Regions from separate parts of the Pseudarthrobacter sp. H2 genome, predicted to be linked through region 1. Evidence: riboswitches for the same ligand, from Rfam matches in the RefSeq annotation. Region 1 holds a riboswitch; each other region holds the start of a gene.

Region 1 (7,285 bases):
CGGATCCTGTCCATGACGGCCACGCCCTCCTCCGGCGACTCCACGAGGGTGTGGACGTGCATGCCGCAGGTCAGCTGGTCATGAACCGTGAGTCCGAAGCGTTCCTGCATGGTCGCGTAGCGCGGATTGGGCGTCGTGTGGGTGGAGACGGGAAGCGGGGAGGTGGCCATGGCCGCCACGCGCGCGCCATGCGCGCGGGCAGCCCGGTCCGCGATGGCCCGTCCCCGCCTGATTCCGTGGAGCAGGCCCGCGTGGTCCAGGCACGGCACCGTCTGGGTTTCAATCTGTTCAAGCTTGAGCTCGAAACTGAAGCCGGTGGTGTCGTGGCCGGTGGTGTGCCCCGGGTTCAGGCCCGACATCAGGGCGTCGGCGAGCGCAACCGGGGAACCCGTCCCCGGGTCCACAATCAGCAGCTCTTCCTCAACACCGAAGGTGCGCATGCATCCATTGTGCGCAGGATGGGAGGAAGTGCGCCACACCACGGGGTCACATCGCGCCCATGCCGGGCCGCCGCATGGGCGCGATATGACCCCGCGTTGCTTGAATCAGCGGCGGTCAGTCCTGGAAATACTCGATCTTCGCGCCCAGGGTGTTCAGCCGTTCGGCCAGGTCCTCGTAGCCGCGTTCGATCACGTAGATGTTGCGCAGCAGCGAGACCCCGCGGGCGGCGAGCATCGCCAGCAGCAGGCAGGCGGCCGGGCGGAGCGCCGGCGGGCAGCCCACTTCCGCCGCACGCCATTTGGTGGGCCCGTTGACATAGATCCGGTGCGGATCGAGCAGCTGCACCTGGGCGCCGAGCTTGTTCAGCTCGGTCAGGTAGATGGCGCGGTTGTCATAGACCCAGTCGTGGATCAGGGTCTGGCCCTGCGCGTTCGCGGCAATGACCGCGAAGAACGGCAGGTTGTCGATGTTCAGGCCCGGAAACGGCATGGGGTGGATCTTGTCCTCGGGCGCGTTCAGCGCGGAAGGCTTGGTGGTGACGTCCACGAGCCGGGTGCGGCCGTTGCGGGCCAGGTACTCACCGGACACCTCCAGCCGCTGGCCCATCTGCTCCAGCGTGGCGAGTTCGATTTCCATGAACTCGATGGGCACCCGGCGGATGGTCACTTCCGAATCCGTCACGATGCCTGCGGTGATCAGGCTCATCGCCTCGATCGGGTCTTCGGACGGGAAGTACTCGATGTCGACGTCGATCGACGGGCGGCCGGTGATCTTCAGCGTCGTGGTGCCCACGCCGTCGATCTGGACGCCGAGCATCTGCAGGTAGAAGCAGAGGTCCTGGACCATGTAGTTGGGGCTGGCGTTGCGGATGATGGTGCTGCCAGGGCGGTGGGCGGCGGCCATGATCGCGTTTTCGGTCACGGTGTCGCCGCGTTCGCTGAGCACGAAGGAACGGTCTTCGGTGTCCGACGGCGGCGCCTGCACCGCGTAGAACCCGGACTTCGCCTCCACGCCGAGGCCGAACTGCCGCAGCGCCTGCATGTGCGGCTGCACGGTGCGGGTGCCAAGATCGCAGCCGCCGGCGTACGGCAGCCGGTATTCGCCGGATTCGTCCAGCAGCGGGCCCAGCAGCATGATGACGCTGCGGGTCCGGCGGGCGGCCTCCACATCCATGGAGTCCAGGTCCAGGACCGCGGGGCGGCGGATCCGGAGATCGTTCGCGTTGAGCCACGTGCATTCGACGCCGATGCTGGCCAGCACCTCGACGATCCGGTTGACCTCCTCGATCCGGGCCAGGCGGCGCAGCGTGGTGGTTCCGCGGTTGATCAGGCTGGCACACAGCAGGGCCACGCCCGCGTTCTTGCTGCTGTTGACGTCCACGGACCCGGACAGGGTGCGGCCGCCTTCCACCCGCAGATGGGTCATCTGCGGCCGGCCCACCTTGACGATGGGCCGGCCGAGGATTGCCTCCAGCCGCTGGATCATTTTCAGGCTCAGGTTCTGTTTGCCCTGCTCCATCCGGGCGATGGCGCTCTGGCTGGTCCCCAGCTCGGTGGCGAGCTGTCCCTGGGTCCAGCCCTTCTCCCCGCGGGCCTCGCGGAGCAGCAGGCCTACATGTTCGGCAGTCTGTTGAGTCATTCCAACAAAATATCACGGATGAGTTATTTGCCCCAGCAATTGGGGCCTGGGAGCCATTTATCTCACACAAATACCCGTCCCGTGCGATAAAGCCGGGGGGTGATCCCGCCGGGGTGTGATCCGCGGCGGCTACTGCCGCGTCAGAAAGACGAGGTTCCAGGTGCCGGCGGCCAGGGCCGCCGCGACGGCAGCCGCGGCGATCCCGAGTCCGCCCAGCAGCACCCACAGGTCCAGGCCGCTGAACGTCGAGGGCCGCGCCCAGGTCCGCTGCGCCCCGCCGAAACCGCGGGCCTCCATGGTCACGGCGAGCCGGGAGGCACGCCGGATGGCCTGCACGAGAAGCCCGAAGCCCTGCCCCAGGGTGGCCCGGACGCGCTGGTAGGGATTGCCGTGCGAACCGACGCCGCGGGCCCGCCGGGCCATGCCGATGGTCTGCCATTCCTCGGCCATGAGTCCCACCAGCCGCATGGCCGCAAGGGTGCCGAGGACGAAGCGGTGCGGCAGTTTCGCGTTCTGGGCCAGGGCGTCGGCCAGATCCGTGGGGTCCGTGCAGCTCATCAGCAGCACGGCCGGCAGCGCGATCGCGAGCCCGCGCAGCATGAAGCCGAGTCCCAGCTGCAGCGAGCCGGCGCTGATGGACCAGATGCCGGCGTCGAGCAGTATGCTCCCGGTGTCCGGAGCCAGGATGGCGGTGCTCCAGCCGCCCAGCGCTGCCGCCAGGATCAGCGGCCAGCCGCGCTGCCACAGCAGCATGGGGCCCAGCCCCGCCAGCGGGAAGAGCAGCAGCTCGCAGGCCAGCGCCACCGACGCCGAAACCCAGTCGATGGACAGCGCCAGCACCAGGGTGATCAGTACGACGGCGGTGAACTTGGCCAGCGGATTGGCGCGGGCCAGGAGCGCATGGTTGCCGCCCAGGCTTAAGGCTTCCCTCATGGCGCCGCGACCCCGGGCAGCTCACGGCGCGGCGCCCCGGGGCCGTCCGGGCCGGGTGATCCGGCCCCGGGTGCGGCCAGGCTGAGCTGGGTCCCGCCCAGGACGGCGGTGAATTCCGCGTCGTGCGTCACGGAGACGACGGCGGTGCCGGCGTCGAGGAGCTCGGAGAGGAGGGAGGCCAGCTCGGCCCAGGTGTTGGCGTCCTGGCCGAAGGTGGGTTCGTCCAGGACGAGGACCTGCGGGTGGGCGGCGAGCACGGTGGCCACCGAGAGCCGCCGCTTTTCGCCGCCGGACAGCGTGTAGGGGTTGGCGTCCACCAGTTCCGCCAGCCGCAGCCGTTCCAGCAGTTCGTCCACGCGCTCTTCGCCCCGGCCCAGGTGGCGCGGGCCGAACATCAGCTCGTCGAGCACCCGGCCGGTGACGAACTGGTGCTCCGGTTCCTGGAACACGGTCCCGATCCTGGCGATGAGTTGCTCTGCCTTCCATTTGTACGGGTCGATCCCGGCGCCCGCGCTGAGCTCCAGCGTGGCGGAGACCGCGCCGGAGACCGGCCGCAGCAGGCCGGCCAGGGTCAGGGCGAAGGTTGATTTCCCCGAGCCGTTCGGGCCGGTGATGGTCAGCGCCTCGCCGGCCCGGACCTGGGCGGTGATGCCGGACTGGACGGGGCGCGGCGGGATGGAACGGAAGCCGCCGCGCGGGCCGGCCCGGCGCGGCCGTTCCCGGGACACCGCAAGGTTCTCCGCGGCCAGCAGCAACTGCCCGGCGGCCACCCCGGCGGCGCCGGCTGGCCCCGCAGTGCCAGCGGGCGCCGCGGCCGTCACAGCGGCCACCCCGGCCGCGCCGGCCGCCAGGTCCCCGGCACCGGCGCGGGCCCGTGCCGGCGGGACATGTCCCGGAACCCAGACACCCGCTGCGATGAGCATGTCCCGTGCCTGCACCAGGACCCGGTCCGGCGGCCCGTCGATCAGCACCGCGGACCCGGTGGCGGATCCCGGCTGCAGCACCACGATCCGGTCCACGAGGTCTTTCCACACGGCAACCCGGTGCTCCACGACCAACAGGGTGGCCCCGGTCTTGTCCAGGCAGCGGCCCACGGCGTCGCGGACCTCGAGGACGCCGGCCGGGTCCAGGTTGGCGGTGGGTTCGTCGAGCAGGAGCAGCCCGGGACGCATCGCCAGGATCCCGGCGAGCGCGAGGCGCTGCTTCTGGCCGCCGGAGAGGGCCCCCGTCGGATGGTCCAGCGGCAGCCGGGCCAGCCCGACGTCGTCGAGCGCCTCGTGCACGCGCCGCCAGATCTCGGCCGGGGGCACGGACAGGTTTTCCGCCCCGAAGGCGACGTCGTCGCCGAGGCGCGAGAGCACCACTTGGGTCTCCGGGTCCTGCTGCACGAGCCCGGCCCGGCCCCGCTGGGCGCGGGGCGGGGCGCCGTCGATCAGCAGGCTGCCGGTCTCGTCGGCGTCCTCCGAGTCCGCCGGGGACGCCGGGGAGCCAGCAGCCGCCGCTCCGGCGGAACTGTCGCCGAGCACCCCGGCGAGGGCGTGGAGCAGGGTGGACTTGCCGGCGCCGGAGGGGCCCAGCAGCAGCACCCGTTCCCCGGGGCGGATGTCGAGGTCCAGCCCGTGGACCGCGGGCCGGGGCCGGCCGGCGTGCCGCCAGCCCCAGCCGCGGGCGGTGACCGCTGCCGGGCGGACGCCGTCGGAGGTCATGAGTCGTTATCCGTTGTCAGGAGAGGAACAGTCACGAGGGGAACAGCGCGGAGCCGTCAGGAAAAGACGGGTTCCGAGGCGGCCTTGCGGGAGGCGAAGGAGCTCAGCACGCCGGTCTTCGCCAGGCCTCGGGTGGCCAGCCAGGACAGTGCCCCGGCGATCACCGCACCGGAGATGGCCATGAACAGGATGTACGCGAGCTTGTCCCCGGCGGCGTAGGCGATGTTCCAGCCCCACGGCGCGAAGGAGTCATTCAGGGCGCCGAACAGTCCGGCGCCGGCGCCGGCCAGCAGGGAAACCGGCAGGTTGAACTTCTTGTACAGGATCGCAGCGAACACCAGTTCCGCGCCGAGGCCCTGCAGGACGCCGGAAATCAGCACCGTGGTGCCGTACTGCGAGCCCATGATCAGCTCGCCGGTGGCCGCCACCGTTTCGCAGAACAGCGCCGCGCCCGGCTTGCGGATGATCAGCATGCCCAGCACCGCCGGGATCAGCCAGCCGCCGGCGTAGAGTCCGGTCAGCGGCGGGTAAATCGCATTGACGGGTGCGGAAATGAGGTTGGCGCCCTGGGACCAGGCCCAGAAAATCACGCCGCCGGCGACCGCGATCAGTGCGGCCACCACAATGTCCACCACACGCCAGTTGTAGCCGGACCGGGTGAGCGTCTTCCGTGCAGAAATATCAGTCATGTCGTCCTCCTGAGGAACAGGAGGGGAGACGGCTCCGGCGGGCCGCGGCTTGTGCCGCCGCCCCGGGCCCCCTGAGAACTCGACTCCCTTGCGCCGGTACTAACCGGATCAGGTTCGAGGGTCTGCGGCTGTCCGCACTCTCAGCGCCCACCGTTGGTTTCCCTGGATTCCTCCAGATGCCCGACGGCGGCGCTCCCCTGTCGTATTAAAATCATGTCGTATTAAGATCGCCCTTATGGGCATTGCTTAGTTTACACCTGCCAGGCCGCGTTTCCCCGCGCTGACTGGCCACGGCTCACTGACCGGAAGCTGAATCTCTTGACGCACATACCAGCCACACCAGCCTCTTCCCCCGGCCAGGACCCGGCCGATGACCGGGCCTATGACCCTGACTCCGCCGGACCGCAGCCGCAGGGGTCCCTGGCGGCGCTCATCGGGCGCATCCTGGCAGAAATGGACGAGCTGCAGTTCCAGTCGTTCAGCAAGGACGACGCCCTGGACCTCGGACTCCTCCTGGTTGAATTCGGCAGGCAACGCTCGCTGCCCATCGCCATCGACATCAGCAAGGGCGAGCAGGTGCTCTTCCACGCGGCGCTGGAGGGCGCCACCCCGGACAACGAACTGTGGGTCAGGGCCAAGCAGCGCACGGCCGCACGGTACGAGGTCCCCTCGCTGCTGGTAGGCCTCCGGGCACGGGCTGCGGGCGGAAGGATCGAGGACAACGCCTGGTTCGACCAGAAAACGTACGCCGCCCACGGCGGCGCCTTCCCCATCTATGTGAGGGGCACCGGGGCGGTTGCCACTGCCGCGGTCTCGGGCCTGCCCCAGAAGGCTGACCATGAACTCGTCGTGGAGGCCCTGTCCGAAATCCTCGGCCGCACCGGGACGCTAGGCTAGGGGCAGCCCTGTTCCCTCCCGCAAGGAGTCCGAAGAATGAACATCATGATCAAACTGCTCGGCACCGGCATCAGCCTCCTCGCCGGATTCGCCGGGACCAAGCTCGTGGACGCGGTCTGGGAGAAGTCCACCGGCAACAAGCCGCCCAAGGGCCACGACGACGACATTCCCACCACCCTGCGCTCCGCCCTGACCTTCGCGCTGATCTCCGCCTCGGTCAGCGCCATCATCCAGGTCCTCGCCAACCGCGGCACCCAGCGCGCGATCACGCGCTTCGCCAAGACCCAGGACCTGGTCTAGGCGCAACATCTGGGCGGACTCCCGCCGGCTTCGGGGTCTGAGACTGGTAAGGAAATTCACGTCTAGGCCGGCGGTGCGAATTCCGGCTTCGGATGGCGGAATCTCTCGGTTTAGACGGTGGTGTCGCCGGCGCGTTTGATGGCACGGTAGGCGGTTGAGCGCGCTACCGCGAAGAGTTCGGCAAGTTCCACCGTCGTGTGTGTCCCCGCCCGGTGAACGGAGACCAGGCGGGCTTCCTGTGTCTTGGAAAGCTTGGGCTGCTTCCCCCGGAGGCGGCCCTTTGCCTTGGCGACCGTCTTGCCTTCGCGGGTCCATGCGCGGATCAGGTCGGCTTCGAATTCGGCGACCATGGCCACGACGATGAAGAGGAGCCGGCCGACGGGATCGGTGGGGTCGTGGACGGAGCCCCCGATGCTCAGCTTGACTTCGCGGCGGGTGAGTTCGTCGACAATGTCCTTTGCATCGCGCAGCGACCGGGGCAAGACGGTCGAGTTTGGCCACGACCAGGGTGTCCCCGGCCCGGCAGGCGGCCGGCGCTTCCCTGAGTCCAGGCCGGACCCGGTTGGCGCCGGTGAGGCCCTGGTCCCTGAAGGTCTTCTCCGGCGTCACCCCGAGGGTGGCCAGGGCGTTTTTCTGGGCGGTGAGGTCGTGGTCGTTGGTGGATACGCGGGCGTCTCCGAT
Region 2 (7,285 bases), 1.9 Mb from region 1:
TTCTAAGAGTTTCCAGGGTTCCGCCTCACCGAGGTGACAGATAAGGCCAATGTTCCCGCTGAACATTGGCCTTAACTGTCACCTCGCGGCGGTTGGGAACTTCAGTAGCCGGAGGTGCCGGCGAAGACCTGGATGAAGGCGAAGAAGATCGTCGCGATCACGGCAACGTAGAGCAGCGCCGTCAGGATCCAGCCGGAGTCGCCCAGGATCCGGGCCGCGCCGGCCGGCAGCGGGATCACGCCGTGGGACACGTTGCGGATGCTCACCCAGACAAACATCGGAATCATGACAGCCCAGACAATCATGCAGAACGGGCACAGGATGTGGATGGAGTACAGGGCCTGGGACCAGAGCCACACCACGAAGGCGAAGCCCAGGGTCACGCCCGCCTGCAGGCCCAGCCAGTACCAGCGGGCGAACGTGGCGCCGGCGAGGATGCCCATGGCCGTGGTGATGATGACGGCGAACGCGACGATCCCGATGAACATGTTGGGGAAGCCAAACAGCGAGCTCTGCCACGTCTGCATCACCTGGCCGCACGAAATCCACGGGTTCACGTCGCAGACGGTGACGTGGGTGGAGTCCTTGAGGACCTCGAGTTTCTCCAGCACCAGGGTTCCGGAGGCCAGCCAGCCGACGACGCCGGTCACCAGCAGGAGCCACGCGAACGGCCGGTCGCGGGTCATCGGGGGAAGGGGCCGCCGGGCGGTTGCCGGGCCGGGGCCCGGCTGCTGCACGGTCGCGTCGCCGGTTGCGCTGGAGATGCTGGGCATGGATTAACAGTCCTTTGCGTCGGTTGCAACTGGTCCGATTGTATCGCCGCAGGCTCGGCGTTGCCGGGGACGTGCCCCTGACCCGGCCCGATGGCGCCCCTGCGGTGTGCAGTTGGTGCGCAGATACTGCCTGCGGCGCCGCGCTTACGCCTGCTTTGGCGGCTCTTGTGAGACAATGATCGTGGCTGGAACCCGATCCACATCCGGATTCCGGTCCGGCGACTTTGTTCCCAAGACCGCCAATGATGAGTAGGGAGCTACGGATCCTCTGATCCAGGCTATCCCGCAATTCCATTGGACGGCACCTGGTTGTGGCGTGTAGGTCAACGGGTTTCAGAACAATCTCGCCGGCCCTCCAGGGCTGCCGCACCCCTCTGCCGGTGCGAACCTGAGGGTATCCAATTGACTTCTGTCAATGCCTGCGGGTGTTGGCGAATAATTGCCCCAACGGGTGCCGGATGTGGCGGCGCATCAGGGGCAGGAGTGTTGCCACATATGGATAATGACCAGGTTCTAGCCGTTAACGAAGCAATCGTTACCGAAGAAACAGCGGAATCAGCTGCACCCGCGGCGCCCAAGCGCCCCATCAGGACACGGCGCAAGGTCGCGCCGAAGGCCCAGCCGGCGGAGCCCGCGGAGGCGCCGGAGTCCGCCGGCACGGCCCCCGACGCCGCCGCGGAAGCTCCCGCCGGTTCCCCGGAAGCCGAACCCGCCGAAGCAGCGGCCGCCGAGGTTAAAGCGAAGGCGCCGGTCCGGCGTACCCGCGCCCGCAAGCCGGCAGTGACGGCCGAGCCGTTGCCCTTTGTTGCGGAAACCGCCTCTGCGGAAACCGCTGTCGCGGCTGAGGCCCAGCCCGCTGAGGAAACCGCCGTCGAGGCTTCCGTCGTGGAAAAGCCCGTCCGACGCCGTGCCAGCCGCGCCAAAGCCGCCGCCCCGGCAGCTGAAGCGATCCCCGCAGCAGCCGTCCCCGCAGCCGGGGACGCCGCCACCGCTGCCATCGAACCGCCCGTGGAACCTGCCGCCGAAACCGTCACCGCGGCGGCCCCTGAAGCTCCCGCAGAAACCGCAGCAGAAACCGCCGCAGAAGCCCCTGCCGAGAAGCTCTCCGCAGCCGCCTCGCTCTTCCTCGAGCCCGGCGCCGTCACCTCGATGATTTTCCAGGCCCCCGATCTGAGCGCCGCGGTCCGCCCGGCCCCGGTGGCCGCCGAGGCTGAGGAGGACGAAGAGGAGGGCGAGGAAGGCGAGGACGCCAGCGGCCGACGTCGGCGCCGCAGCCGCGGACGCCGCGGCCGCACCCGCACCGAGAACGAACAGGGCGCCGACACCGAAACAGAAGGCTCCGCAGAGGAGAGCGACGAAGGCGCCGAGGGCACCATGGACGACGGCGTGACCTCACGCCGCCGCCGTCGCCGCCGCCGTGGCGACCAGGACCTCGAACTGACCGGCGGGGGAGACGACGACCCGCCCAACACGGTGACCCGCGTCCGCGCACCCCGCGCCGCCAGCGAGGCGCCGGTCAACAACCGCGTCACGTCCCTCAAGGGCTCCACCCGCCTCGAGGCCAAGAAGCAGCGCCGCCGCGAATCCCGCGACACGGGGCGCCGCCGCACTGTCATCACCGAGGCCGAGTTCCTGGCCCGCCGCGAATCCGTGGACCGCCAGATGATCGTCCGCCAGCGCGACGACAGAATCCAGATCGGCGTCCTCGAAGACGGCGTCCTGGCCGAGCACTTCGTCTCCAAGACACAGCAGGATTCCCTGATCGGCAACGTCTACCTGGGCAAGGTCCAGAACGTGCTGCCCTCGATGGAAGCCGCCTTCGTCGACATCGGACGCGGCCGCAACGCCGTGCTCTACGCCGGCGAAGTCAACTGGGAATCCGTCAATCTCGAGGGCAAGCAGCGCCGGATCGAGAACGCGCTGAAGTCCGGCGATTCCGTGCTGGTCCAGGTCACCAAGGACCCGGTCGGCCACAAGGGCGCCCGCCTCACCAGCCAGATCTCGCTGCCCGGCCGCTACCTCGTATACGTGCCCGGCGGTTCCATGACCGGGATCTCCCGCAAGCTGCCCGACGTCGAACGCAACCGCCTCAAGCGGATCCTCAAGGACCGCCTGCCGGAAGACGCCGGCGTGATCGTCCGCACCGCCGCCGAGGGCGCGTCCGAGGAAGAGCTCACGCACGACATCAACCGCCTGCGCGCCCAGTGGGAAGGCATCGAAAGCCAGTCCACGTCCACCAAGATCCTCGCCCCCGAGCTGCTCTACGGCGAACCGGACCTGACCATCAAGGTGGTCCGTGACGTCTTCAACGAGGACTTCTCCAAGCTGATCGTCTCCGGCGAGGAAGCCTGGGACACCATCGAGGCCTACGTCACCTATGTGGCGCCGGACCTGGTGGGCCGGCTCGAGAAGTGGACCAAGGATTCGGACATCTTCGCGGCCTGGCGCATCGACGAGCAGATCCACAAGGCCCTGGACCGCAAGGTGTTCCTGCCCTCCGGCGGCTCCCTCGTGATCGACCGCACCGAAGCCATGACCGTGGTGGACGTCAACACCGGCAAGTTCACCGGCAGCGGCGGAAACCTCGAGGAGACCGTCACCAAGAACAACCTGGAAGCGGCCGAGGAAGTCGTCCGGCAGCTCCGGCTCCGCGACATCGGCGGCATCATCGTGATCGACTTCATCGACATGGTGCTCGAATCGAACCGCGACCTCGTGCTGCGCCGCATGGTGGAGTGCCTGGGCCGGGACCGCACCAAGCACCAGGTGGCCGAGGTGACCTCGCTGGGGCTCGTGCAGATGACCCGCAAGCGGATGGGCACCGGGCTGCTGGAGGTCTTCGGCGAACAGTGCGAGGCCTGCGCGGGCCGGGGCATCGTCACCCACGACGAGCCCGTCGAACACCGCCGGGCCAACACCGTCGCCGCGGAGCACTACGTGCCGCGGGCCGAAGCCCAGCCCGCCGCCCGGACCGAGCGCAAGGGCCGCCGCCGCGGAAAGAGCGGCCAGGCCCTGGAGCCTGCCCTGTCCGCGCCGGCGCACCCCGAGCCGACCGAGGAGGAGCGCCACGCCAAGGCGGAGGCAACACGTGCCGCCCTGGCGAACATCGCCGCCGCGGCGCACGCCGCCCACCTGCACGACGGGGAGACCGCCGACGCCGGGACGCGCCAGCGCGACGCCGGGACGCGCCCGGCGGCCGTTGAGCCGGCCGCGCAGGGGACCCGGAAGGAAGAAGCGCCCGCCGGACGTCCTGCCGCCGTGCTGACCTTCGGCGGCGAGCAGGTTGCCCTGCCGTTCGTGGAGCACGCCGGGGAGGCAAAGGCTCCCGCACTCACGCTGGACCTGCTGACCGAGGCCTTCGCCCACCTGAGCGAAGGCGGCGAAGCCCGGCAGGCCGCAGGCCGGCTCGACGCCGCCCCGCACGATGCCGCCCCGTACGACGACGACCAGGTCCGGGAAGCCGGGGCCACCACGTCCCGTGCCCGCCGCGGTCGCCGGAACCGGAGCGCCAGCCGCGCCCAGGGTGCTGCCAACGTGACGTCCATTGAACACCGTGAGGCAACTGAACACCGCGAGGCCACCCGGCCGGCCGCAGCCGGAGCCGTCCACGAGGCCAAGGTCCCGGCCGCAGCAACGCCGGCGGCCAAGATGCCGATGGCCAAGCCCGCGGCCAACGAGCCGATCATCCTCGGCGTCGGCGTGCCGGCGTCCGAGCTGTAGGCCTCCAGCAACTGCCTGAACCGCGGGTGCGGCCCGGGACCGGCGTAGCAATACGCCGGTCCCGGGCCGCACCCGCGAGGTTGTTAAGGGATGCGGCTAGGCTGGGGGACTGACACGGGGTGCCGCGCATCGGGCCGGCTGAGATCCAGACCCGTTGAACCTGTCCGGTTAGCACCGGCGAAGGGATGTCCGTTTTGGCTTTGTTTTCACCGACTCTTCTGTCCGAATTTCTGCCGTACCGGCCGCGCACGTCCGCGCCGCCCCGGATTCCCCGCGTGCTGGCCATTGCCGGTTCCGACCCCTCCGGCGGGGCCGGGATCCAGGCCGACCTGAAAAGCATCGCCGCGAACGGCGGCTACGGCATGGCGGCCATCACCGCCCTGACCGCGCAGAACACCCGGGGCGTCCGGGCGGTGCACGTCCCCCCGGCGGAATTCCTCACCGCGCAGCTGGAGGCGGTCAGCGACGACATCGGCATCGACGCCGTCAAGATCGGCATGCTGGGGGATGCGGCCGTGATCGACGCCGTCCGCAGCTGGCTCGAGAAGGTGCGCCCCGGCGTCGTTGTGCTTGATCCGGTGATGGTGGCCACGAGCGGGGACCGGCTCCTGCGGGAGTCCGCCGAGACGGCCCTGCACACGCTCCTGCCGCTGGCGGACCTGATCACCCCCAACCTCGCCGAACTGGCGATCCTGCTCCGGGAGCCCGTCGCCGCGGACTGGGCGGAGGCCCTGGCGCAGGGCAAACGGCTCGCCGCGCTGGCGGGCACCACAGTGCTGGTGAAGGGCGGCCACCTCAACGACGCTGCCGGCGACAACAACGCCGGCGACAACGCCACCGACAACGCCACCGGCGACAACAAAGGCGACAACGACGCCGGGGCCGAGGCCGGCGGCTGTCCCGACGCGCTCGTCAACACGGGCGGACTGCTGGGCCGGGAGACCGTGGTGTTGCCCGGGGAGCGCATCCGGACCCGCAACAGCCACGGCACCGGATGCTCCCTGTCCTCCGCGATGGCCACCGTGCAGGCCCGGGTGGGGGACTGGGAGGCCGCCCTCCGGGAGGTCAAGCCGTGGCTGCAGGGGGCGCTGCGGGAGTCGGGGAGCCTCGACGTCGGATCCGGCAACGGCCCCGTCCATCACTTCCACCACCTGCCCCATCCCGGCCCCGCCGGGCCGCAGCCCGGCACCCCGGCCCCGGCGGAAGGCGAGTTTGCCGTGGCGCTCTGGGAAGGGGCCGCGGCGGACCTCGAGGCGATCTACGGCCTCGCGTTCATCCGCGGCCTGGCCGAGGGCACCCTGCCGGACAAGGACTTCGCCTACTACCTCGCGCAGGACGCCATCTATCTCAACGGCTACTCCCGGGTGCTGGCCCGGGCGTCGGCCCTCGCGCCGTCGGAAGCCGAACAGCTCTTCTGGGCCCGCGGCGCGCAGAACTGCCTCGAAGTCGAATCGGAGCTGCACCGGACGTGGCTGGGCACCCGCCCCGCCGGCCCGGAACTGGGCCCCGTCACCAAGTCCTACGTGGACCATCTGCTGGCCGCCTCGGTCTCCGGCAGCTACGGGGTGCTGGTGGCCGCGGTCCTGCCCTGCTTCTGGCTCTACGCCGAGGTCGGCGCCACGCTGCACGGGGAGTTCCTCGCCGCGGGAGCCCCGGCAGGGCACCCCTACGCGGCCTGGCTGCGCACCTACGCGGACGAGGAGTTTGCCGCCGCGACCCGGCAGGCGGTCGCCTACACCGATGCGGCGGCGCGGCAGGCCACGGACAGCGAACGGCAGGCCATGACACTGGCCTTCCGGCAGTCATCGCGCTACGAGGTCGATTTCTTCGACGCGCCGCGGCTGCATGCCTGACCCGGCGGGGACCGGGGAGACTGTACGATAGTCGGGCACGGTTCCGGAGGTTCTCTCGGCAACCCCCTGGCCAAGGCCAGTGGCGCCCAGCACGAACTATCCACCGGAACCAGCCTCATTTGCGGCCGAAGGCAAAATTAGCGTAGTCTGGACCTTCGGTGCTTACGCCAACACTTGGGTTATGACCTCAAAGGCAGTCCCCGCGGTATTCCAATCAATGAATTCGCGTCGGTATTGTCCACGGAATAACTCATGGGTTCCCCCGGGGAATCCACCGGCGTAGAGGCACAGCGTGAGCCGGTCCAAACAATTTGGCCCCAGGTTCCGCACGCAAATCTAGTAATAAACGTCGAGAGAAGTGAGTTCCACAGTGGTGTACGCGATTGTCCGCGCAGGCGGCCGGCAAGAGAAGGTTTCCGTTGGAGACTTCGTTACCCTGAACCGCGTCCCCGGTGGAGCCGGCAGCACCTTTGAGCTGCCCGCACTGCTCCTGGTAGACGGTGACAAGGTCACGTCCGCTGCCGCGGACCTGGCCAAGGTAACGGTTACGGCTGAGATCCTCGAAGACCTCCGTGGTCCGAAGATCGTCATCCAGAAGTTCAAGAACAAGACCGGCTACAAGAAGCGCCAGGGTCACCGTCAGGAATTGACCAAGGTCAAGATCACCGGTATCAAGTAACTAACCGTTACTGTTCAGGTTTTCCGCAGATTCCCCAGAATTTTTAAGGCAGGCATTTCAAATGGCACATAAAAAAGGCGCGAGTTCCACTCGCAACGGTCGTGACTCCAACGCCCAGTACCTCGGCGTCAAGCGCTTCGGCGGCCAGGTAGTTTCCGCCGGCGAGATCATCGTCCGCCAGCGCGGCACGCACTTCCACCCGGGCGCCGGCGTCGGCCGCGGCGGGGACGACACCCTGTTCGCCCTGGCCCCCGGGGCCG
Region 3 (7,285 bases), 1.7 Mb from region 1:
CGCCGTGTCAGCCCGCACGGACAGCAGCGGATCCCCGGTGAGGACTCCCTGCAGGACTTCGCCGTAGGGCAGCAGCTCCGAGTCGCTCAGCTCGGCCTGCAGCGTGATCCGGTCCAGGCTCAGGACGTCACCCGGGCCGTTCACGTCGACGTCGAACGCCAGCGTGTCCGGGCCGAAACCGATCCGGAGCTGGTTGGGCGCGTCCACCCCGGTGAACCCCTTCGGCAGGTGCGGTGCCGGCCGGAACGTCACCACCGCCTCCTTGCGCCGGTTCCCCAGGGCCTTGCCGGAACGCAGGATGAACCGGACGCCCTTCCATCGCCAGTTGTCGATCTCCACCTGGACCTCGGCCAGCGTCTCGGTGCCGCGGGACGCGTCCACGCCGGCCTCCTTGGCATAATCGGGAACCTTCCGGCCGCCGATGGTCCCTGCCGCATAGCGGGCGCGGCGCGTGCTCCTGGCGTAGGGGGCCTTGATGCTGCTGGCGCGCAGCACGGTGGCCACCGCATCGCGGAGATCCCGCTCGTGCACGGAGGCCGGCGGCTCGATCGCCAGCAGCGCCATGATCTCGAGCAGGTGGCTCTGGATCATGTCGCGCAGGGCGCCGGCGCCGTCGTAATACCGGGCACGTCCCTCCAGCGCCAGGTCCTCATCGAAGATGATCTCCACCGTCTCAATGTGCTCCCGGTTCCAGACCGGCTCCAGGAAGTTGTTCGCGAAGCGCAGGCCCAGGATGTTCAGCACCGTGGCCTTGCCCAGGAAGTGGTCCACCCGGTGGATGTGGTCCTCCGGGACCAGCGCGGCCAGCGTCTGGTTGAGCCGGCGGGCGGACTGCTCGTCCGAGCCGAACGGCTTCTCCATCACCAGCCGGGTCCCGGCAGGCACCTGCTCCGGGGCCAGCGCCTCGCACGCCAGCTGGCTGATCCGCGGCGGCAGGGCGAAGTAGACGGCCACCGGGCCCTCCAGCCGCGCCAGGAGCCCGGCCAGCTGGCCCCCGGCGGTGACGTCCAGCCGGTGGTAGGTGCTTTCCTGGCGGATCCGCTTCAGCTCCCGCTTGCCGTAGGCGTCGGCCTGGGAGTTCTCGTCCGCGAAGGACTCCTCGATCCGGTCCAGCCATTGTTCCGGCGTCCAGGGGTCCGATCCCGCGCCGGCGAGGGCAAGGCCGTCTGCGTGCCCCCGGGCCACCAGCCTGGCCAGTCCGGGCAGCAGGAGCCTGCCGGTGAGGTCGCCCGAGGCGCCCAGGATGAGCAGGGTTTTCACTGTTGTTTGGCTGGTCACCCAGCCAGCATGCCATCTTGCAGGCCTGACTTGGTACCCTAGATAGTCGAGTCCCGTTGTCGAGGCAGTTCGTTCCGGCGAACATCAGTCGCGACGCTGGCGTGCCGGACCGGCCGCCATCTGTAGATCCACTGAAAGAAGTGCACGGCGCGTGTTCAATTCACTCTCTGACCGGTTGACAGCAACCTTCAAGAACCTCCGTGGCAAGGGCCGCCTGACCGAGGCGGACGTTGACGCCACGGTCCGCGAGATCCGGCGCGCCCTCCTGGACGCCGACGTTGCCGTTTCCGTCGTGCGGGAGTTCACCGGCCGCGTGCGCGAACGTGCCCTCGGCGCCGAGGTTTCCGGGGCGCTGAACCCGAGCCAGCAGATCGTGAAGATCGTCAACGAGGAACTCGTCGAGATCCTCGGCGGCGAAACCCGTCGGATCCGCCTGGCCAAGACCGGGCCCACCGTCATCATGCTCGCCGGCCTCCAGGGCGCCGGCAAGACCACCCTCGCCGGCAAGCTGGCCAAGTGGCTCAAGGGCCAGGGCCACAGCCCCATCCTGGTGGCCTGCGACCTGCAGCGCCCCAACGCCGTCACCCAGCTGCAGGTGGTCGGCCAGCGCGCCGGCGTGCCCGTGTTCGCGCCGCACCCGGGCGCCACCTCCGAACTGGAGCACCCGAGCGGGGACCCGGTCGCCGTCGCCCGTGCCGGCGTCGAGGAAGCCAAGCGGACGCTGCACGACGTCGTGATCGTGGACACCGCCGGACGGCTCGGCGTCGACGCCGAAATGATGGAACAGGCCCGCCAGATCCGCCGGGCCATCGTTCCCAACGAAGTCCTGTTCGTGGTCGACGCCATGATCGGCCAGGACGCCGTGAACACGGCGATGGCGTTCGACGACGGCGTCAACTTCACCGGCGTCGTGCTGTCAAAGCTCGACGGCGACGCCCGCGGCGGCGCCGCGCTGTCGGTCGCGTCGGTGACCGGCAAGCCCGTCATGTTCGCGTCCACCGGCGAAGGCGTGGACGACTTCGAGCTGTTCCACCCGGACCGGATGGCCTCGCGCATCCTCGACATGGGTGACGTGCTCACCCTGATCGAGCAGGCCGAGAAGTCCTGGGACAAGGACGAAGCGGCCCGGATGGCGAAGAAGTTCGCCGACCAGGAAGACTTCACCCTGGACGACTTCCTGTCGCAGATGCAGCAGATCCGCAACATGGGCTCGATGAAAAAAATGCTCATGATGATGCCGGGCGCCCAGAACATCCGGCAGCAGCTGGAGCAGTTCGACGAACGCGAGATCGACCGCGTCGAGGCGATCGTCCGGTCCATGACGCCGCACGAGCGCGTCGCCCCCAAGATCATCAACGGCTCCCGGCGCGCCCGGATCGCCCGCGGTTCCGGCGTGCACGTCTCCGACGTCAACGGCCTGCTGGAGCGCTTTGCCCAGGCCCAGAAGATGATGAAGAAGATGGCCGCCGGCGGCGGGATGCCGGGCATGCCCGGAATGCCCGGCATGGGCGGGGGAGGGGCCCGGAAGGGTGCCAAGAACGCGCCGAAGAAGAAGGCCCGGTCCGGCAACCCGGCCAAGGCAGCGCAGGAACTCCGCGACGCCGAGGCCCGGCGGGCCGCGGCACCCAAGGCCCTGCCCACGGGGGCCGCGTTCGGCCAGCAGGGCGGCGACTTCGATCCGTCCCAGCTGAACCTGCCCAAGGGCTTCGACAAGTTCCTCGGCGGCAGCAAGTAATTTCCGGGCAGGGCGGCAGGAGCCGTATGTCGGCGGCCCTGTTCGCGGACCCGTGCCATAAGGTTAGAGCATGTTCAAGCAGCGCGTAGTCTTCGTCCACGGGGAAGGCCGCTTCGGTGCCGCCGCGTGGCCAAAGCAGCACGGGATGGCACTCAACTACGACGCGCTGTTCCTGCGCCGGCACGGCTTTGACGCCGTCGCCGAACCGCTCGAATCCGACTTCGCAGCCGACGCCGCGATCGTGCTCGGCGCGCTGGCCGACGACGGCCGCGGCGCCGCCGGCGGACACGTCGTCGCCCATTCGCACGGGGCGATCGCCGCGATGATGGCCGCCGTCGAACGGCCCGACCTCGTGCAGTCCCTCACCCTGGTGGAGCCGGCCTGCCTCTCGCTCACCGCCGAACTGCCGGCCACGGCGGCGCACCGGGCCATCCTGCAGCCGCTCTTCGACATCCGCCACGAGCTTGGGGACGAGGATTTCCAGCGCGAGTATGTCCGGCGGGCCTTCCCCGCGGGCGCGCCCGGGACCGCGACACCGGAAGCCCGCCGGGAGGCCCGGCGCCTCCGCCTGCAGGCCCCGGGCTGGGAGGCGCCCCTGCAGATCGTGCCGGGAGTCCCCACCCTGGTCCTGACCGGCGGCTGGGAACCCCTGTACGAGGAAATCGCCGGCTACCTGCGCGAGACCGGGGCCCTGCACCGCATCGCGGCGGGAGGGCACCGGCCCCAGGATTCGGCCGAAGGCGACCACTTTGTCCGCTCCTTCATTGCCGGGGTCAGCCGGCTCCAGCACGCCCAGGCGTCCTGAACCCGCCGCTCCTGAACCCGCCGCCCCAACTGGGTCGCAGTTGATGCCGTTATGGGCGCCCATAACGGCATCTGCTGCGATCCAGTTGGGCGGGTCCGCTAGCGCTGCGCCGGAAGCTGCAGCTCCGGCAGATAGACCTTGCCGCCCGCGGCCAGGAACTCCTGGCTCTTTTCCAGCATCCCTGCCGCCATCTCGGCGAGCGCTTCCTGGGCCTCTGCCGAGCCGTATTCGTCACGGATGTCCTGGCTGATCCGCATCGAACAGAACTTCGGGCCGCACATCGAGCAGAAGTGCGCCGTCTTGGCCGGCTCCGCCGGGAGCGTCTCATCATGGAAGGCCTCGGCCGTCACCGGGTCAAGGGACAGCGCGAACTGGTCGCGCCAGCGGAACTCGAAGCGGGCCTTGGACAGGGCATCGTCACGCTCATGGGCGCCCGGATGTCCCTTCGCCAGGTCGGCGGCGTGGGCGGCGATCTTGTAGGTGATCACGCCCGTCTTGACGTCGTCCTTGTTCGGCAGCCCGAGGTGCTCCTTGGGCGTGACGTAGCAGAGCATCGCCGTGCCGTAGCGGGCGATCTCGGTGGCGCCGATCGCCGAGGTGATGTGGTCATAGCCGGGGGCGATATCGGTCACGAGGGGCCCGAGGGTGTAGAACGGGGCGCCCTTGCAGAGCTCCTGCTGGCGCTCCACGTTTTCACGGACGAGGTGGAACGGGACATGGCCGGGCCCTTCCACCATGACCTGGACGTCGAACTCCCAGGCCCGCTGCGTGAGCTCGGCAAGGGTGTCCAGCTCGGCGAACTGCGCGGCGTCGTTGGCATCGGCCGTCGCACCGGGCCGCAGCCCGTCCCCGAGGGAGAACGCGACGTCGTACTTGGCGAAGATTTCGCACAGCTCGTCGAAGTGGGTGTAGAGGAAGTTTTCCTGGTGGTGTGCCAGGCACCAGCCGGCCATGATGGCACCGCCGCGGGAGACGATTCCGGTGACCCGCTTGGCCGTCAGCGGCACGTAGCGGAGGAGCACGCCGGCGTGGACGGTCATGTAGTCCACGCCCTGCTCGCACTGCTCGATCACGGTGTCCCGGTAGATTTCCCAGGTGAGGGCGTTCGCGTCGCCGTTGACTTTTTCCAGCGCCTGGTAGATCGGCACGGTGCCGATCGGGACGGGCGCATTGCGGATGAGCCACTCGCGGGTGGTGTGGATGTCATCACCCGTGGACAGGTCCATGACGGTGTCCGCGCCCCACTGTGTGGCCCACTGCAGCTTGTCGACTTCTTCCGCGATGGAGCTGGTGACCGCCGAGTTGCCGATGTTGGCGTTGATCTTCACGAGGAAGGCCTTGCCGATGATCATCGGCTCGGATTCGGGATGGTTGATGTTGTTGGGGATGATGGCCCGGCCGGCCGCGACTTCGCTGCGGACCAGCTCCACGTCGCAGTTCTCGCGTAAGGCCACGAACCGCATCTCCGGGGTGATGACGCCGTCCCGGGCGTAGCGCATCTGGGTCACCGTCCTGCCGTCGACGGCGCGGCGGGGCACCGGCCGCGCCCCGCGCCACTCGGCGGATGCCGCGCCGCGGCGCACGGCCGACCTGCCGTCGTCGAGCAGGTTCCGTTCCCGGCCGCTGTACGGTTCGGTATCTCCCCGGGCCTCAATCCAGGCCTCCCGGAACGGCTCAAGCCCCAGTACGGGATCGCTGCCGGGGCCTGCCGTCCGGTAGATCTGGAACGGCTCGTTCTGCTGTCCGTTCGGGGACGGCTCCAAGGCAATCTCGGTCACCGGAACGCGGATCCCCGTTGCATCGTCAGAGATGTACGCCAGCGAGTGTGACTTCAAAGACTGGGTTTCTTCCCTGCCGGACGCACTGCGGGCTTCTTCTTGGGCCGGCCCGTTCTGGACAGGCATCAGCTGTGTTTCTTGCGTATTCACGGAATACTCACTTCCTTCGCCGGCATTACCCGGACAGGTTCAACGGTCGCAGGCCGCGTCAGCCCGATCTCAGCCCCTGCAGGGGCACCCGTGTGGTCGTAGACGAAGCTACCACAGGCAGCGGAGCCACTCCGGGTATGACGGCGCGCCGGCCGCCGGGCCGATTAGGCTTTAAGGCATGAGCAGGATCATTGAATTCAGCGGCCCGGTCCTCACCAGCGCCGAGCGGGAGCACCGCGGCCTGTGGTCCGTCGACGGCGTGCTGACCTTCCACCGTCCCGCCGCGGCGCCGGACCTCGTACTGGACGGCTGGGTGATTCCCGGGCTGGTCGACGCGCACTGCCACATCGGGCTCGGCCCCGGCGGGGACGTCCCGGAGCACGTCGTGGAGGAGCAGGCCGCCACGGACCGCGACGCCGGCACACTGCTCGTGCGCGACGCCGGGGCCGTGCATGACACCCGCTGGCTGCAGCAGCGCACGGACCTGCCGCGCATCATCCGCTCCGGCCGCCACATCGCCAGGACCGGGCGCTACCTCCGCGGCTTCGCCGTCGAGGTGGAGCCGGAGAACCTCGTCGAGGCCGTGCGCAAGCAGGCGCTCGCCGGCGACGGCTGGGTCAAGCTCGTGGGCGACTGGATCGACCGCGGCGCCGGGGACCTGGCACCGTCCTTCCCCGCCGCCGTGCTCAAGGACGCCGTCCGGGCCGCCCACGATGAAGGCGCCCGCGTGACGGCGCACTGCTTCGCCGAAGACACCCTCGATGACATGCTCGACGCCGGGATCGACTGCATCGAGCACGGCACCGGCCTGCTGCCGCGGCACCTGCCGCGTTTCGTGGAGCAGGGTGTGCCGATCGTCCCCACGCTGATCAACATCGCCACCTTCCCGGACATCGCCGCGCAGGCCGCCGCGAAGTTCCCCCGCTACGCCGCGCACATGCGTGCCCTCTGGGAGCGCCGGAGCGAACGGATCCTGGAGGCCTTCGAGGCCGGCGTGTCCATCTACGCCGGGACGGACGCCGGCAGCGTGATCAGGCACGGACGGATTGCCGATGAAATCCAGGCCCTGCACGCCGCGGGCCTCCCGGCACGGGCTGCCCTCGACGCCGGCGCCTGGGCAGCACGCGCCTGGCTCGGGGCCGACGCCATCGCCGAAGGCGCCAGCGCCGACGTCCTGGTCTGCGCCGAGGACCCCCGGGCCCGGCTCGAAACCCTCGGCGAACTCAGGCACATCGTGTTGAGGGGAGAACTCCTCCACCAGGAATAAATTGAAGCTTCAAGTAATTTAACAGTATGACAAGGTCATCGACAGTCGGTGGCCACTGAACCCCGGAGCGTTCAAAATGACTGCTGAAGCCACCACCCAGGACCTGCTTCCCGCCGCACTCACCATGGGCACCGTGATGCTCAAGGCCGGCGACATGAAGCTCATGACGGACTACTACCAGCGCGCCCTCGGCCTGGACATCGTCGCCGAGCAGGACGGCGGCCTGTACCTCGGCCGCAAGCAGAAGCCGCTGGTCCACCTTGCCCCCGCAC
Region 4 (7,285 bases), 1.2 Mb from region 1:
GGTGCGATCCCGCAGAAGGCCTCGTAGTCGGTGAGTGCCGTGACCCGTTCCGCCGCCGGATCCCGCGCCACCTTGATCTCGCGCCAGGTGCCGCCGAGGGCGTCGTAGAGCGCCACCCGGCCGAGCAGGGAACGCCCGACGCCGGTGATCAGCTTGACGGCCTCCGTCACCATCAGCGCTCCGACGGCGGCGCACAGCATGCCGAACACTCCCCCCTCCCCGCACGAGGGCACGGATCCGGCGGGGGGCGCCTCCGGGTAGAGGTCCCGGTACGTGGGCCCGTGCTGCTCCCAGAAGACACTGACCTGCCCGTCGAAGCGGAAGATCGAGCCCCAGACGTAGGGCTTGCCGAGGATCGCGGCGGCGTCGTTCACGAGGTACCGGGTGGCGAAGTTGTCGGCGCCGTCCAGGATGAGGTCGTAGTCCGCGAAGAGCTCGAGGGCGTTGGAGGCGTCGAGGCGGACGTTGTGAAGGCGGACGTCCACGAGCGGGTTCAGGGCCGCAATTCCGTCTCGGGCGGACTCGATCTTGGGCCGGCCGACGTCCGCGACGCCGTGGATCACCTGGCGCTGGAGGTTGCTCAGTTCCACGTCGTCGTCGTCGACAATGCCGAGGGTGCCGACGCCCGCGGCGGCCAGGTACAGCAGCGCGGGAGAACCCAGCCCGCCGGCCCCGATCACGAGGACCCTGGCGTTCTTGAGGCGGCGCTGTCCGATCGCCCCGATCTCGGGAATGATCAGGTGCCGGGAGTAGCGCTGGACCTCTTCCGGACTCAGGCCGTCGGCCGGTTCCACCAGCGGTCGGGGGGTGGAGGGGGCGGCGTTTGCGGTCAACTTGGAAACCATACTTCAATCTATGCCCGAAGATACCGCCAGGTCATATTACCCACGCGTAAAGTATGTACAAACAGCAAGGGAAAGTAGGCCGACAGTGATTCATCAGGCTCCGGTGGGGGGGGACAGTGCCGCAAAGGTACCGTCCGGGGCGGCACGGAACGGCGGGCAGCGCTCTGCGCGGCTCCCCCGCGACGAACGGCGGGCACAACTGCTGGCGGCTGCGCATGAAGTCTTTGTCGCCAATGGCTACCACGGGGCCGCCATGGATGAAATAGCGGACACCGCGCATGTGAGCAAACCCGTGCTGTACCAGCATTTTCCGTCCAAGCGCGAGCTGTACCTGGCCCTGCTGGACAGCCACCTGAGCAAGCTCACCGGGCTCCTGCTCGGCGCCCTGAATTCCACCACGGACAATGACCAGCGCGTCCAGGCCGTCATGCGCGCCTATTACCGGTTCATCGCCAGCGACGACCAGGCCCACCGCCTCGTGTTCGAATCGGACCTGATCAATGACGAAGATGTGAGCGCGCGGCTGGAGGCTTTCAACAAGACCTTCGCCGACGCCGTCGCCGGCGTCATCGCCGAAGACACCAGGCTGCCCGAGCTCGAAGCCCAGTTGCTGGGCCGAGCCCTGGCCGGGATGGCGCAGGTCAGCGCACGGTACTGGCTGGAAACCGACGGGAACCTTGACCTCGATGTGGCCAGTGACCTGATCTATCGTTTAGCTTGGCGCGGAATCTCCCGCTTCCCCAAGGAGACCTAGACTACAAATAGACATGACCCTTTGATATTTAATTGGACTTTGATTGGCTGGGAGGCCTTGCTGTGGAAGTAAAGATCGGCATTCAGAACATCGGCCGCGAAATTGTGCTGGAATCGGCGCAGGACGCGGACGCCGTGGCCAAGGTGGTCGGAGAGGCCATCTCCAAGGGAGCCGAACTCCGCCTGACGGATGAAAAGGGCCGCCTGGTCATCATTCCCGCCAACGCGCTGGGCTACGTTGAAATCGGTGCCGAAGAGGCCCGCCGCGTCGGCTTCGGCGCCCTCTAGCCCGCCCCGTGCCCGCAGCAGCTGTCCAGGCAACTGTCCCTACGAAACTAAGGTGTCCTGAATGCTTTCCCTGATTGTGGTCGCCATGGTGACCGTCGCCGCGGGTTTCGTGGTCTGGGCCAATGACAAGCGGCACGCCAAATACGGCATCTCCGTGCCGGCCGGCATCGCCGTCACCGTCGGGATGCTGAGCTGGATCATCTTCATGGCGGCCGGGCTCGGCTACCAGCCGGGCCTGACCTGGATCCCGTGGATCCTGCCCGTCGTCCTGGGTGCCGCCGCCGCCGTGGCGGCAGTCCTGTACCTGGGCCGGCACCGCACCCGCCGGGACACGTCCCGGCTCACCGCCATCCTGCGGCTCTAACCGGCCCAGGCGGCGTTGGCGGTCCCGCTGTTATCCCTCCTGCTATCCCTCCTGCTTTCCCTGCGGGACGGCGGGCCCGTGGCCTTCCTCGGTGCACAGGCACAGCCGGTTCCCCTGCGCATCCGTGACCACCACCCAGTCGGGTGCGTGGTCGCGGTTCATTAAGGCTCCCGTGGCTGCCGTTTTGTCGAGCACGGGACCGGATTCGGTCTGGCTCCGGTGGATGTCCAGGTGGAGCCGGTTGGCGTTGGGCGTGTCGGTTTCCTGGAACCAGAGCGAAGGTCCGCGCCCGTAGGGGTCCGCGAGGTCGCCCGACCTGCCCTTGCGGTAGCCGAGGGCCACCCGCCAGACCTCGGAGACCGCCCCCGGGTCCTCCGAATCGATGCCCACTTCCACGGTCCGGTACAGCCCGGGTTCCGCGGTGGCGGCGACGGCGGCGGCCGCCGCGCTGGCCGCCGTCGCCGCCTTTACGTCCCGCGGCGTCACCTCGGTGCCGGCGTCGTGGGAGCTGTAGCGGAGAAAGACCCGGGTGTAGCGCCAGTCCAGGTCCGGGTGGTGGTTCTGCTCTTCGGCCAGGCGCCCGACGGCGGCGATCAGCTCGAGCGCCGCGGCCGGCGTGGGCGCCTTGTACACGGTCACCAGCCCGCCGAGACGGTACCGCCAGTCCGGCAGGCCCGCCAGGGCTTCAGCGACCTGGGGTCCGGTGAGGATGTCGTCCGTGGCTGCCATTGCGGGCTCCCTGCTCGTCGATGGGCTCTTGGGTGATGCGGCTGGCTGACCGGCAGGACCGGCTGCAAACCCAGGAGCGGCCGGACTCAGAGGAATTCGGCCCGGCCTTCCATGGCGGAGGACGCCAGGGCATGCTCGCGGCGCGGAATCCTGCCGGCCGCTTTCGCCAGCCTACCGGCGATGACCGCGTGTTTGAAGGCCTCCCCCATCAGCGCCGGATGCTGCGCCCGGGTCACGGCCGTGGCCAGCAGCACGGCGTCGCAGCCGAGCTCCATCGCCAGGGCGGCGTCCGAGGCCGTGCCGATTCCGGCGTCGAGGACCACCGGCACCGACGCCCGCGAGACGATCAGCGCGATGTTGTGCGGGTTCAGGATGCCCAGGCCGGTGCCGATCGGCGCGCCCAGCGGCATCACCGCGGTGGCGCCGAGGTTTTCCAGCCGCAGGGCCAGCACCGGGTCATCGTTGGTGTAGGCGAAGACCTTGAAGCCGCGGCCCACGAGCTGCTCGGTGGCATCCAGGAGCTCCACGGCGTCCGGCAGCAGGGTGTGCTCATCGGCGATGACTTCCAGCTTGACCCAGTCCGTTTCGAGGGCTTCACGGGCCAGCTCGGCGGTCAGCACGGCGTCCCTGGCGGTGAAGCAGCCCGCGGTGTTGGGCAGCACCCTGATGTTGTGGTCCACGAGCAACTGGAACAGCGAGCCCGTTTCCGCGGGCGAGTAGCGGCGCATGGCCACCGTGGTCAGTTCGGTTCCGGACGCGAGGAGGGCCGCGCCCAGCCCGTCCAGGCTCGGCGCCCCTCCGGTGCCCATGATCAGGCGCGATCCCAGCCGGACGCCGTCGACGATGAACGGATCGGGATCGGCAATGGCGGGGTTCAGCTGAATGGCCGCTGCTGCGGGTGCGGTGTTTTTCATGCCGTTCATCCTCCCTGTACTGCCGTGACCAGTTCGACGTCGTCGCCCTCGGCGAGCGCGGTGCCGTGCCACTGGCTGCGGGGCACCACCTCGGCGTTGCGGGCCACGGCGACGCCGAGCTTCCGGCCGTCGGCGGACCGGCCGTCCGGCGCAAGCATCCGGCCGGTGAGCTGGCTGACCAGCGTGCTGACGGAGGCGCCGTCGGCGACGGCGTGCTCCGCCCCGTTCAATGTGATGTTCATACTGCTTCCTTGCTGCGTTCGGTTTCCTGGGGGTGGTCGGTTTCCTGGGGGTGGTCGGTTTCCTGGCTGTGGTGGTCCGGTCCGGGGAGGTGGGAGAAACGGTCCGGCCGGAAACCGGCCCAGCGCGGGTCGGCCATGCCGTCCAGCAGCTGCCGGCAGATGGCCGCGGCGGCGGGGGTGAGCAGGACGCCGTGCCGGAAGAATCCGGTGGCGATGATCAGGCCCGGGATCTGCTCCCCGGCCCCGTTTCCGGCGGCGGGGAGCGCCACGCGGCCCAGCAGCGGCGCGTTGTCGGGCGTGCCCGGGCGGGCCCGGGCCGTGGCCTCGAGCAGTTCCAGCTCGGCCACCGCGGGCAGCAGCTGCTGGGCATCCCGGAGCAGCTGGTAGACGCCGCCGGCGGAGACCGCCGAAGGGTCCGAGGGAGCGTCTTCGCGCTGGGTCGCCCCGATCACCACGGTGCCATCCTGCCGCGGGACGATGTACACCGGAACGCCGCGGACCAGCCCGCGCAGGGTTGACGTGAGCAGCGGCTGCAGGTGGCCCGGCACGCGCAGCCGGAGGATGTCCCCGTAGACCGGCCGCAGCGGCAGCGTGAGCCCCGCCGGCAGGCCGCCGAGACCGGCGGCACCGAGCCCGTTCGCCACGATGGTCTCCTTCGCGCGGACGGTGCCGCCGCCGGCGAGGCTGACCCCGGCCACCCGTCCGTCCTCCCACAGCAGGGCGGCGGCGCGGCGCGCAACGGCACGGCTCCGGCTCTGGGTTCCCAGCAGGGCCGCCATCCGGGCGAGCAGCCGGCGCGGGTCCACCTGGTGGTCCGCCGGAATGTCGAAGGCGCAGGAAATCCCCGGGCTCAGCAGCGGCTCCCGGCCGCGCGCCTCCCGCACGGTCAGGGGCTCCACCGCGAGGCCGGCGGCCAGCTGGACGGCCCGGAGGTCCGCGAGCGCCCGGCGGTCCGCGGCGTCGGCCCCGACGGCGAGGGTCGGCGTCGTGAGGTAACCGGTTCCGGCATCGAGTTCAGTGTCCAGTCCCCTGTCCAGCCCCGCGGCGAAGGCCGGCCACAGGCGGGAGGATTCGATCATGAGCTCCAGGAGTGCTTCCTCCTGGTAGTGCAGTTCGCTGACCGGGGCGAGCATGCCGGCGGCGGCCCAGCTGGCGCCGCTGCCGGGGGCGTCGTCGATCAGGGCGACGGAGCGTCCCGACCGGATTGCCTCCCAGGCGATGCCGTGGCCGATCACCCCGCCGCCGATTACCGCGGCGTCGTAACAAACGCCGGACGTTGCGTCATCAGCCGCAGCGTCTTCACGCACGGTCGTATCACGCAGTGCCTTATCACGAAGTGATGGTGTGCCCATGCAGGATTCCTTCCCTACGCCGGTACTAGCCGGATCAGGTCAAGCGGTCGGCTCAACGCCCTCTCAGCCCGCCTGTGCCGAACGCCAGTGGCGTACCGGCCGCAGCGGGCTCCCGCGGTATGGGCCCAGTTTAGGGGAACTAGGCTGGTGTCATGAGCAAGGATGCCCTCCACACCACCGCCCGCCTGTACCTGTGCACCGACGCCCGCAAGGACCGCGGCGACTTCGAGGACTTCCTCGACGCCGCCTTCGCTGGCGGAGTCGATATCATTCAGCTGCGCGACAAGACCCTGGAAGCGGCCGAGGAACTCGAACTCCTCGAGATCCTGCACGCCGCCGCCCGCCGCCACGGGCGGCTGTGGGCAGTCAATGACCGGGCGGACATCGCCTCGCTGTCGGCGGCACCGGTGTTCCACATCGGCCAGAAGGACCTCCCGCTGGCGGCGGCGCGGACCTTCCTCGGCAAGGACACCGTGATCGGGCTGTCCACGCACAGCCCGGAACAGGTCGACGCCGCCATCGCGGCCTCGCCGGGCCGCAGCGGACTGGACTATTTCTGCGTGGGACCCGTCTGGGCCACCCCGACCAAGCCGGGGCGCTCCGCCGTCGGGCTCGACCTGGTGCGGCACGCCGCGCAGGCCCTCCGGACCACCCGCGCCGGGGCGGCCGGCAAGGACATGGTGCCGTGGTTTGCGATCGGCGGGATCGACCTCGGAAATGTCGAGCAGGTGCTCGAGGCCGGCGCGCGGAGGATCGTCGTGGTGCGGGCCATCACCGACGCCGATGATCCCGCCGACGCCGCACGCGCCCTGCTCAGCGCCCTCGACGCCGCCGACGCCGCGGACGCCTGAGCGGCAGCGGGGTCAACGGGGCAACGGGACTAACACGACAGCAGCCGGCTCAGCCGGTCAGTCCCAGTTGCGTCATCCGGCGCGAGTGGCTGGCCACGAGTCCGGCCGTCATTTCGCCGGCCGGTTCCCCGGACCGGCCCTCGTCCGCTCCCGTCAGGCCGGCGGGGAACGCGTGCTCAAAGCTCACCCGCTGGGCCTGCGTGAGGGCCTCGCCCAGCAGGCGCCTGGCCCACAGCGACAGCCGTGAGGCCAGCCGCGGGTCGGCCGCCAGGGCGGTCCTGAGGAGTTCCCGCAGGACCGCCGTGGACTCGTCGTCCGAGTGGATCCGCTCCACCAGCTCCCGCGTTCCGGCGTCGGCATGGCGGGCGACGGCGCGGTAGAAATCGGCGGACACCGTGTCGATCACGTAGGCCTTCATCAGCGATTCGTACCAGTCCGCCGGGCGCGTGCGCTCGTGGAAATGGTCCACGGCGGGCTGGAACGGCAGCATCGCCGCCTCGGCGTCGAGACCCATTTCCTCGAGCCTGGCGCGGAGCAGTTCATAGTGCTGGAATTCGATGACGGCGATGCCGGCCAGCACCGCGCGGTCGTGCAGGGTGGGCGAATAGCGGGCGTCGGATGAGAGCCGTTCGAAGGCCGAAAGCTCCCCATAGGCCATCACGCCGAGCAGATCCCTGAGGAAGCTGTTGTAGCGGGCAGGATCGGCCGGGGATGTGCTCATGATCCAAGACTAATGGCGCAAATCGGGCTAATCTGATTTTCGTGTCCCACCATCGTCTGACCCCCAGCGTCTACCAGCAACAGAACCAACTTTCCGCGGCGCTGCGCGCGCTGCGCACCACGCTGGAACTGCCGGGACCGTTCCCCGAGGATGTGCTCCGGGAGGCCGAGGAGGCCGTGGCCGGGCACAAACTGCCGGAGCTGGACCTGACGCGGATCGAGTTTGT

Evidence for each region. A riboswitch is a leader RNA that binds a small molecule or an ion and turns the genes downstream of it on or off. The one in region 1 is predicted to bind thiamine pyrophosphate.
Region 2: it holds a riboswitch for thiamine pyrophosphate, as region 1 does, so the genes downstream of both, ACQCSZ_RS06840 (bifunctional hydroxymethylpyrimidine kinase/phosphomethylpyrimidine kinase) here and ACQCSZ_RS22380 (ECF transporter S component) in region 1, are expected to answer to the same signal.
Region 3: it holds a riboswitch for thiamine pyrophosphate, as region 1 does, so the genes downstream of both, thiC (phosphomethylpyrimidine synthase ThiC) here and ACQCSZ_RS22380 (ECF transporter S component) in region 1, are expected to answer to the same signal.
Region 4: it holds a riboswitch for thiamine pyrophosphate, as region 1 does, so the genes downstream of both, thiO (glycine oxidase ThiO) here and ACQCSZ_RS22380 (ECF transporter S component) in region 1, are expected to answer to the same signal.

The regions. Positions count from the first base shown of each region.
Region 1 is NZ_CP189594.1:4,816,576-4,823,860, reverse strand. Features, by position in the region: gene ACQCSZ_RS22400 (glutamate--cysteine ligase) at 1-440, opposite strand, end outside; gene ACQCSZ_RS22395 (UDP-N-acetylglucosamine 1-carboxyvinyltransferase) at 556-2,079, opposite strand; gene ACQCSZ_RS22390 (energy-coupling factor transporter transmembrane component T family protein) at 2,209-3,012, opposite strand; gene ACQCSZ_RS22385 (ABC transporter ATP-binding protein) at 3,009-4,718, opposite strand; gene ACQCSZ_RS22380 (ECF transporter S component) at 4,775-5,407, opposite strand; TPP riboswitch at 5,475-5,616, opposite strand; gene ACQCSZ_RS22375 (heme-degrading domain-containing protein) at 5,735-6,304, shown strand; gene ACQCSZ_RS22370 (DUF4235 domain-containing protein) at 6,341-6,604, shown strand; partial or broken gene ACQCSZ_RS22365 (recombinase family protein) at 6,715-7,285, opposite strand, start outside.
Region 2 is NZ_CP189594.1:1,437,776-1,445,060, forward strand. Features, by position in the region: gene ndk (nucleoside-diphosphate kinase) at 1-6, shown strand, start outside; gene ACQCSZ_RS06830 (vitamin K epoxide reductase family protein) at 102-773, opposite strand; gene ACQCSZ_RS06835 (Rne/Rng family ribonuclease) at 1,269-4,493, shown strand; TPP riboswitch at 4,599-4,696, shown strand; gene ACQCSZ_RS06840 (bifunctional hydroxymethylpyrimidine kinase/phosphomethylpyrimidine kinase) at 4,679-6,346, shown strand; gene rplU (50S ribosomal protein L21) at 6,717-7,025, shown strand; gene rpmA (50S ribosomal protein L27) at 7,087-7,285, shown strand, end outside.
Region 3 is NZ_CP189594.1:1,269,639-1,276,923, forward strand. Features, by position in the region: gene ACQCSZ_RS05880 (glucose-6-phosphate dehydrogenase) at 1-1,278, opposite strand, end outside; gene ffh (signal recognition particle protein) at 1,430-3,013, shown strand; gene ACQCSZ_RS05890 (alpha/beta fold hydrolase) at 3,084-3,818, shown strand; gene thiC (phosphomethylpyrimidine synthase ThiC) at 3,917-5,722, opposite strand; TPP riboswitch at 5,741-5,848, opposite strand; gene ACQCSZ_RS05900 (amidohydrolase family protein) at 5,925-7,013, shown strand; gene ACQCSZ_RS05905 (VOC family protein) at 7,090-7,285, shown strand, end outside.
Region 4 is NZ_CP189594.1:743,802-751,086, reverse strand. Features, by position in the region: gene moeB (molybdopterin-synthase adenylyltransferase MoeB) at 1-845, opposite strand, end outside; gene ACQCSZ_RS03600 (TetR/AcrR family transcriptional regulator) at 931-1,599, shown strand; gene ACQCSZ_RS03595 (DUF3107 domain-containing protein) at 1,662-1,886, shown strand; gene ACQCSZ_RS03590 (hypothetical protein) at 1,948-2,250, shown strand; gene ACQCSZ_RS03585 (4a-hydroxytetrahydrobiopterin dehydratase) at 2,293-2,979, opposite strand; gene ACQCSZ_RS03580 (thiazole synthase) at 3,066-3,893, opposite strand; gene thiS (sulfur carrier protein ThiS) at 3,899-4,135, opposite strand; gene thiO (glycine oxidase ThiO) at 4,132-5,487, opposite strand; TPP riboswitch at 5,481-5,613, opposite strand; gene thiE (thiamine phosphate synthase) at 5,640-6,338, shown strand; gene ACQCSZ_RS03560 (ferritin-like fold-containing protein) at 6,388-7,059, opposite strand; gene ACQCSZ_RS03555 (RNB domain-containing ribonuclease) at 7,101-7,285, shown strand, end outside.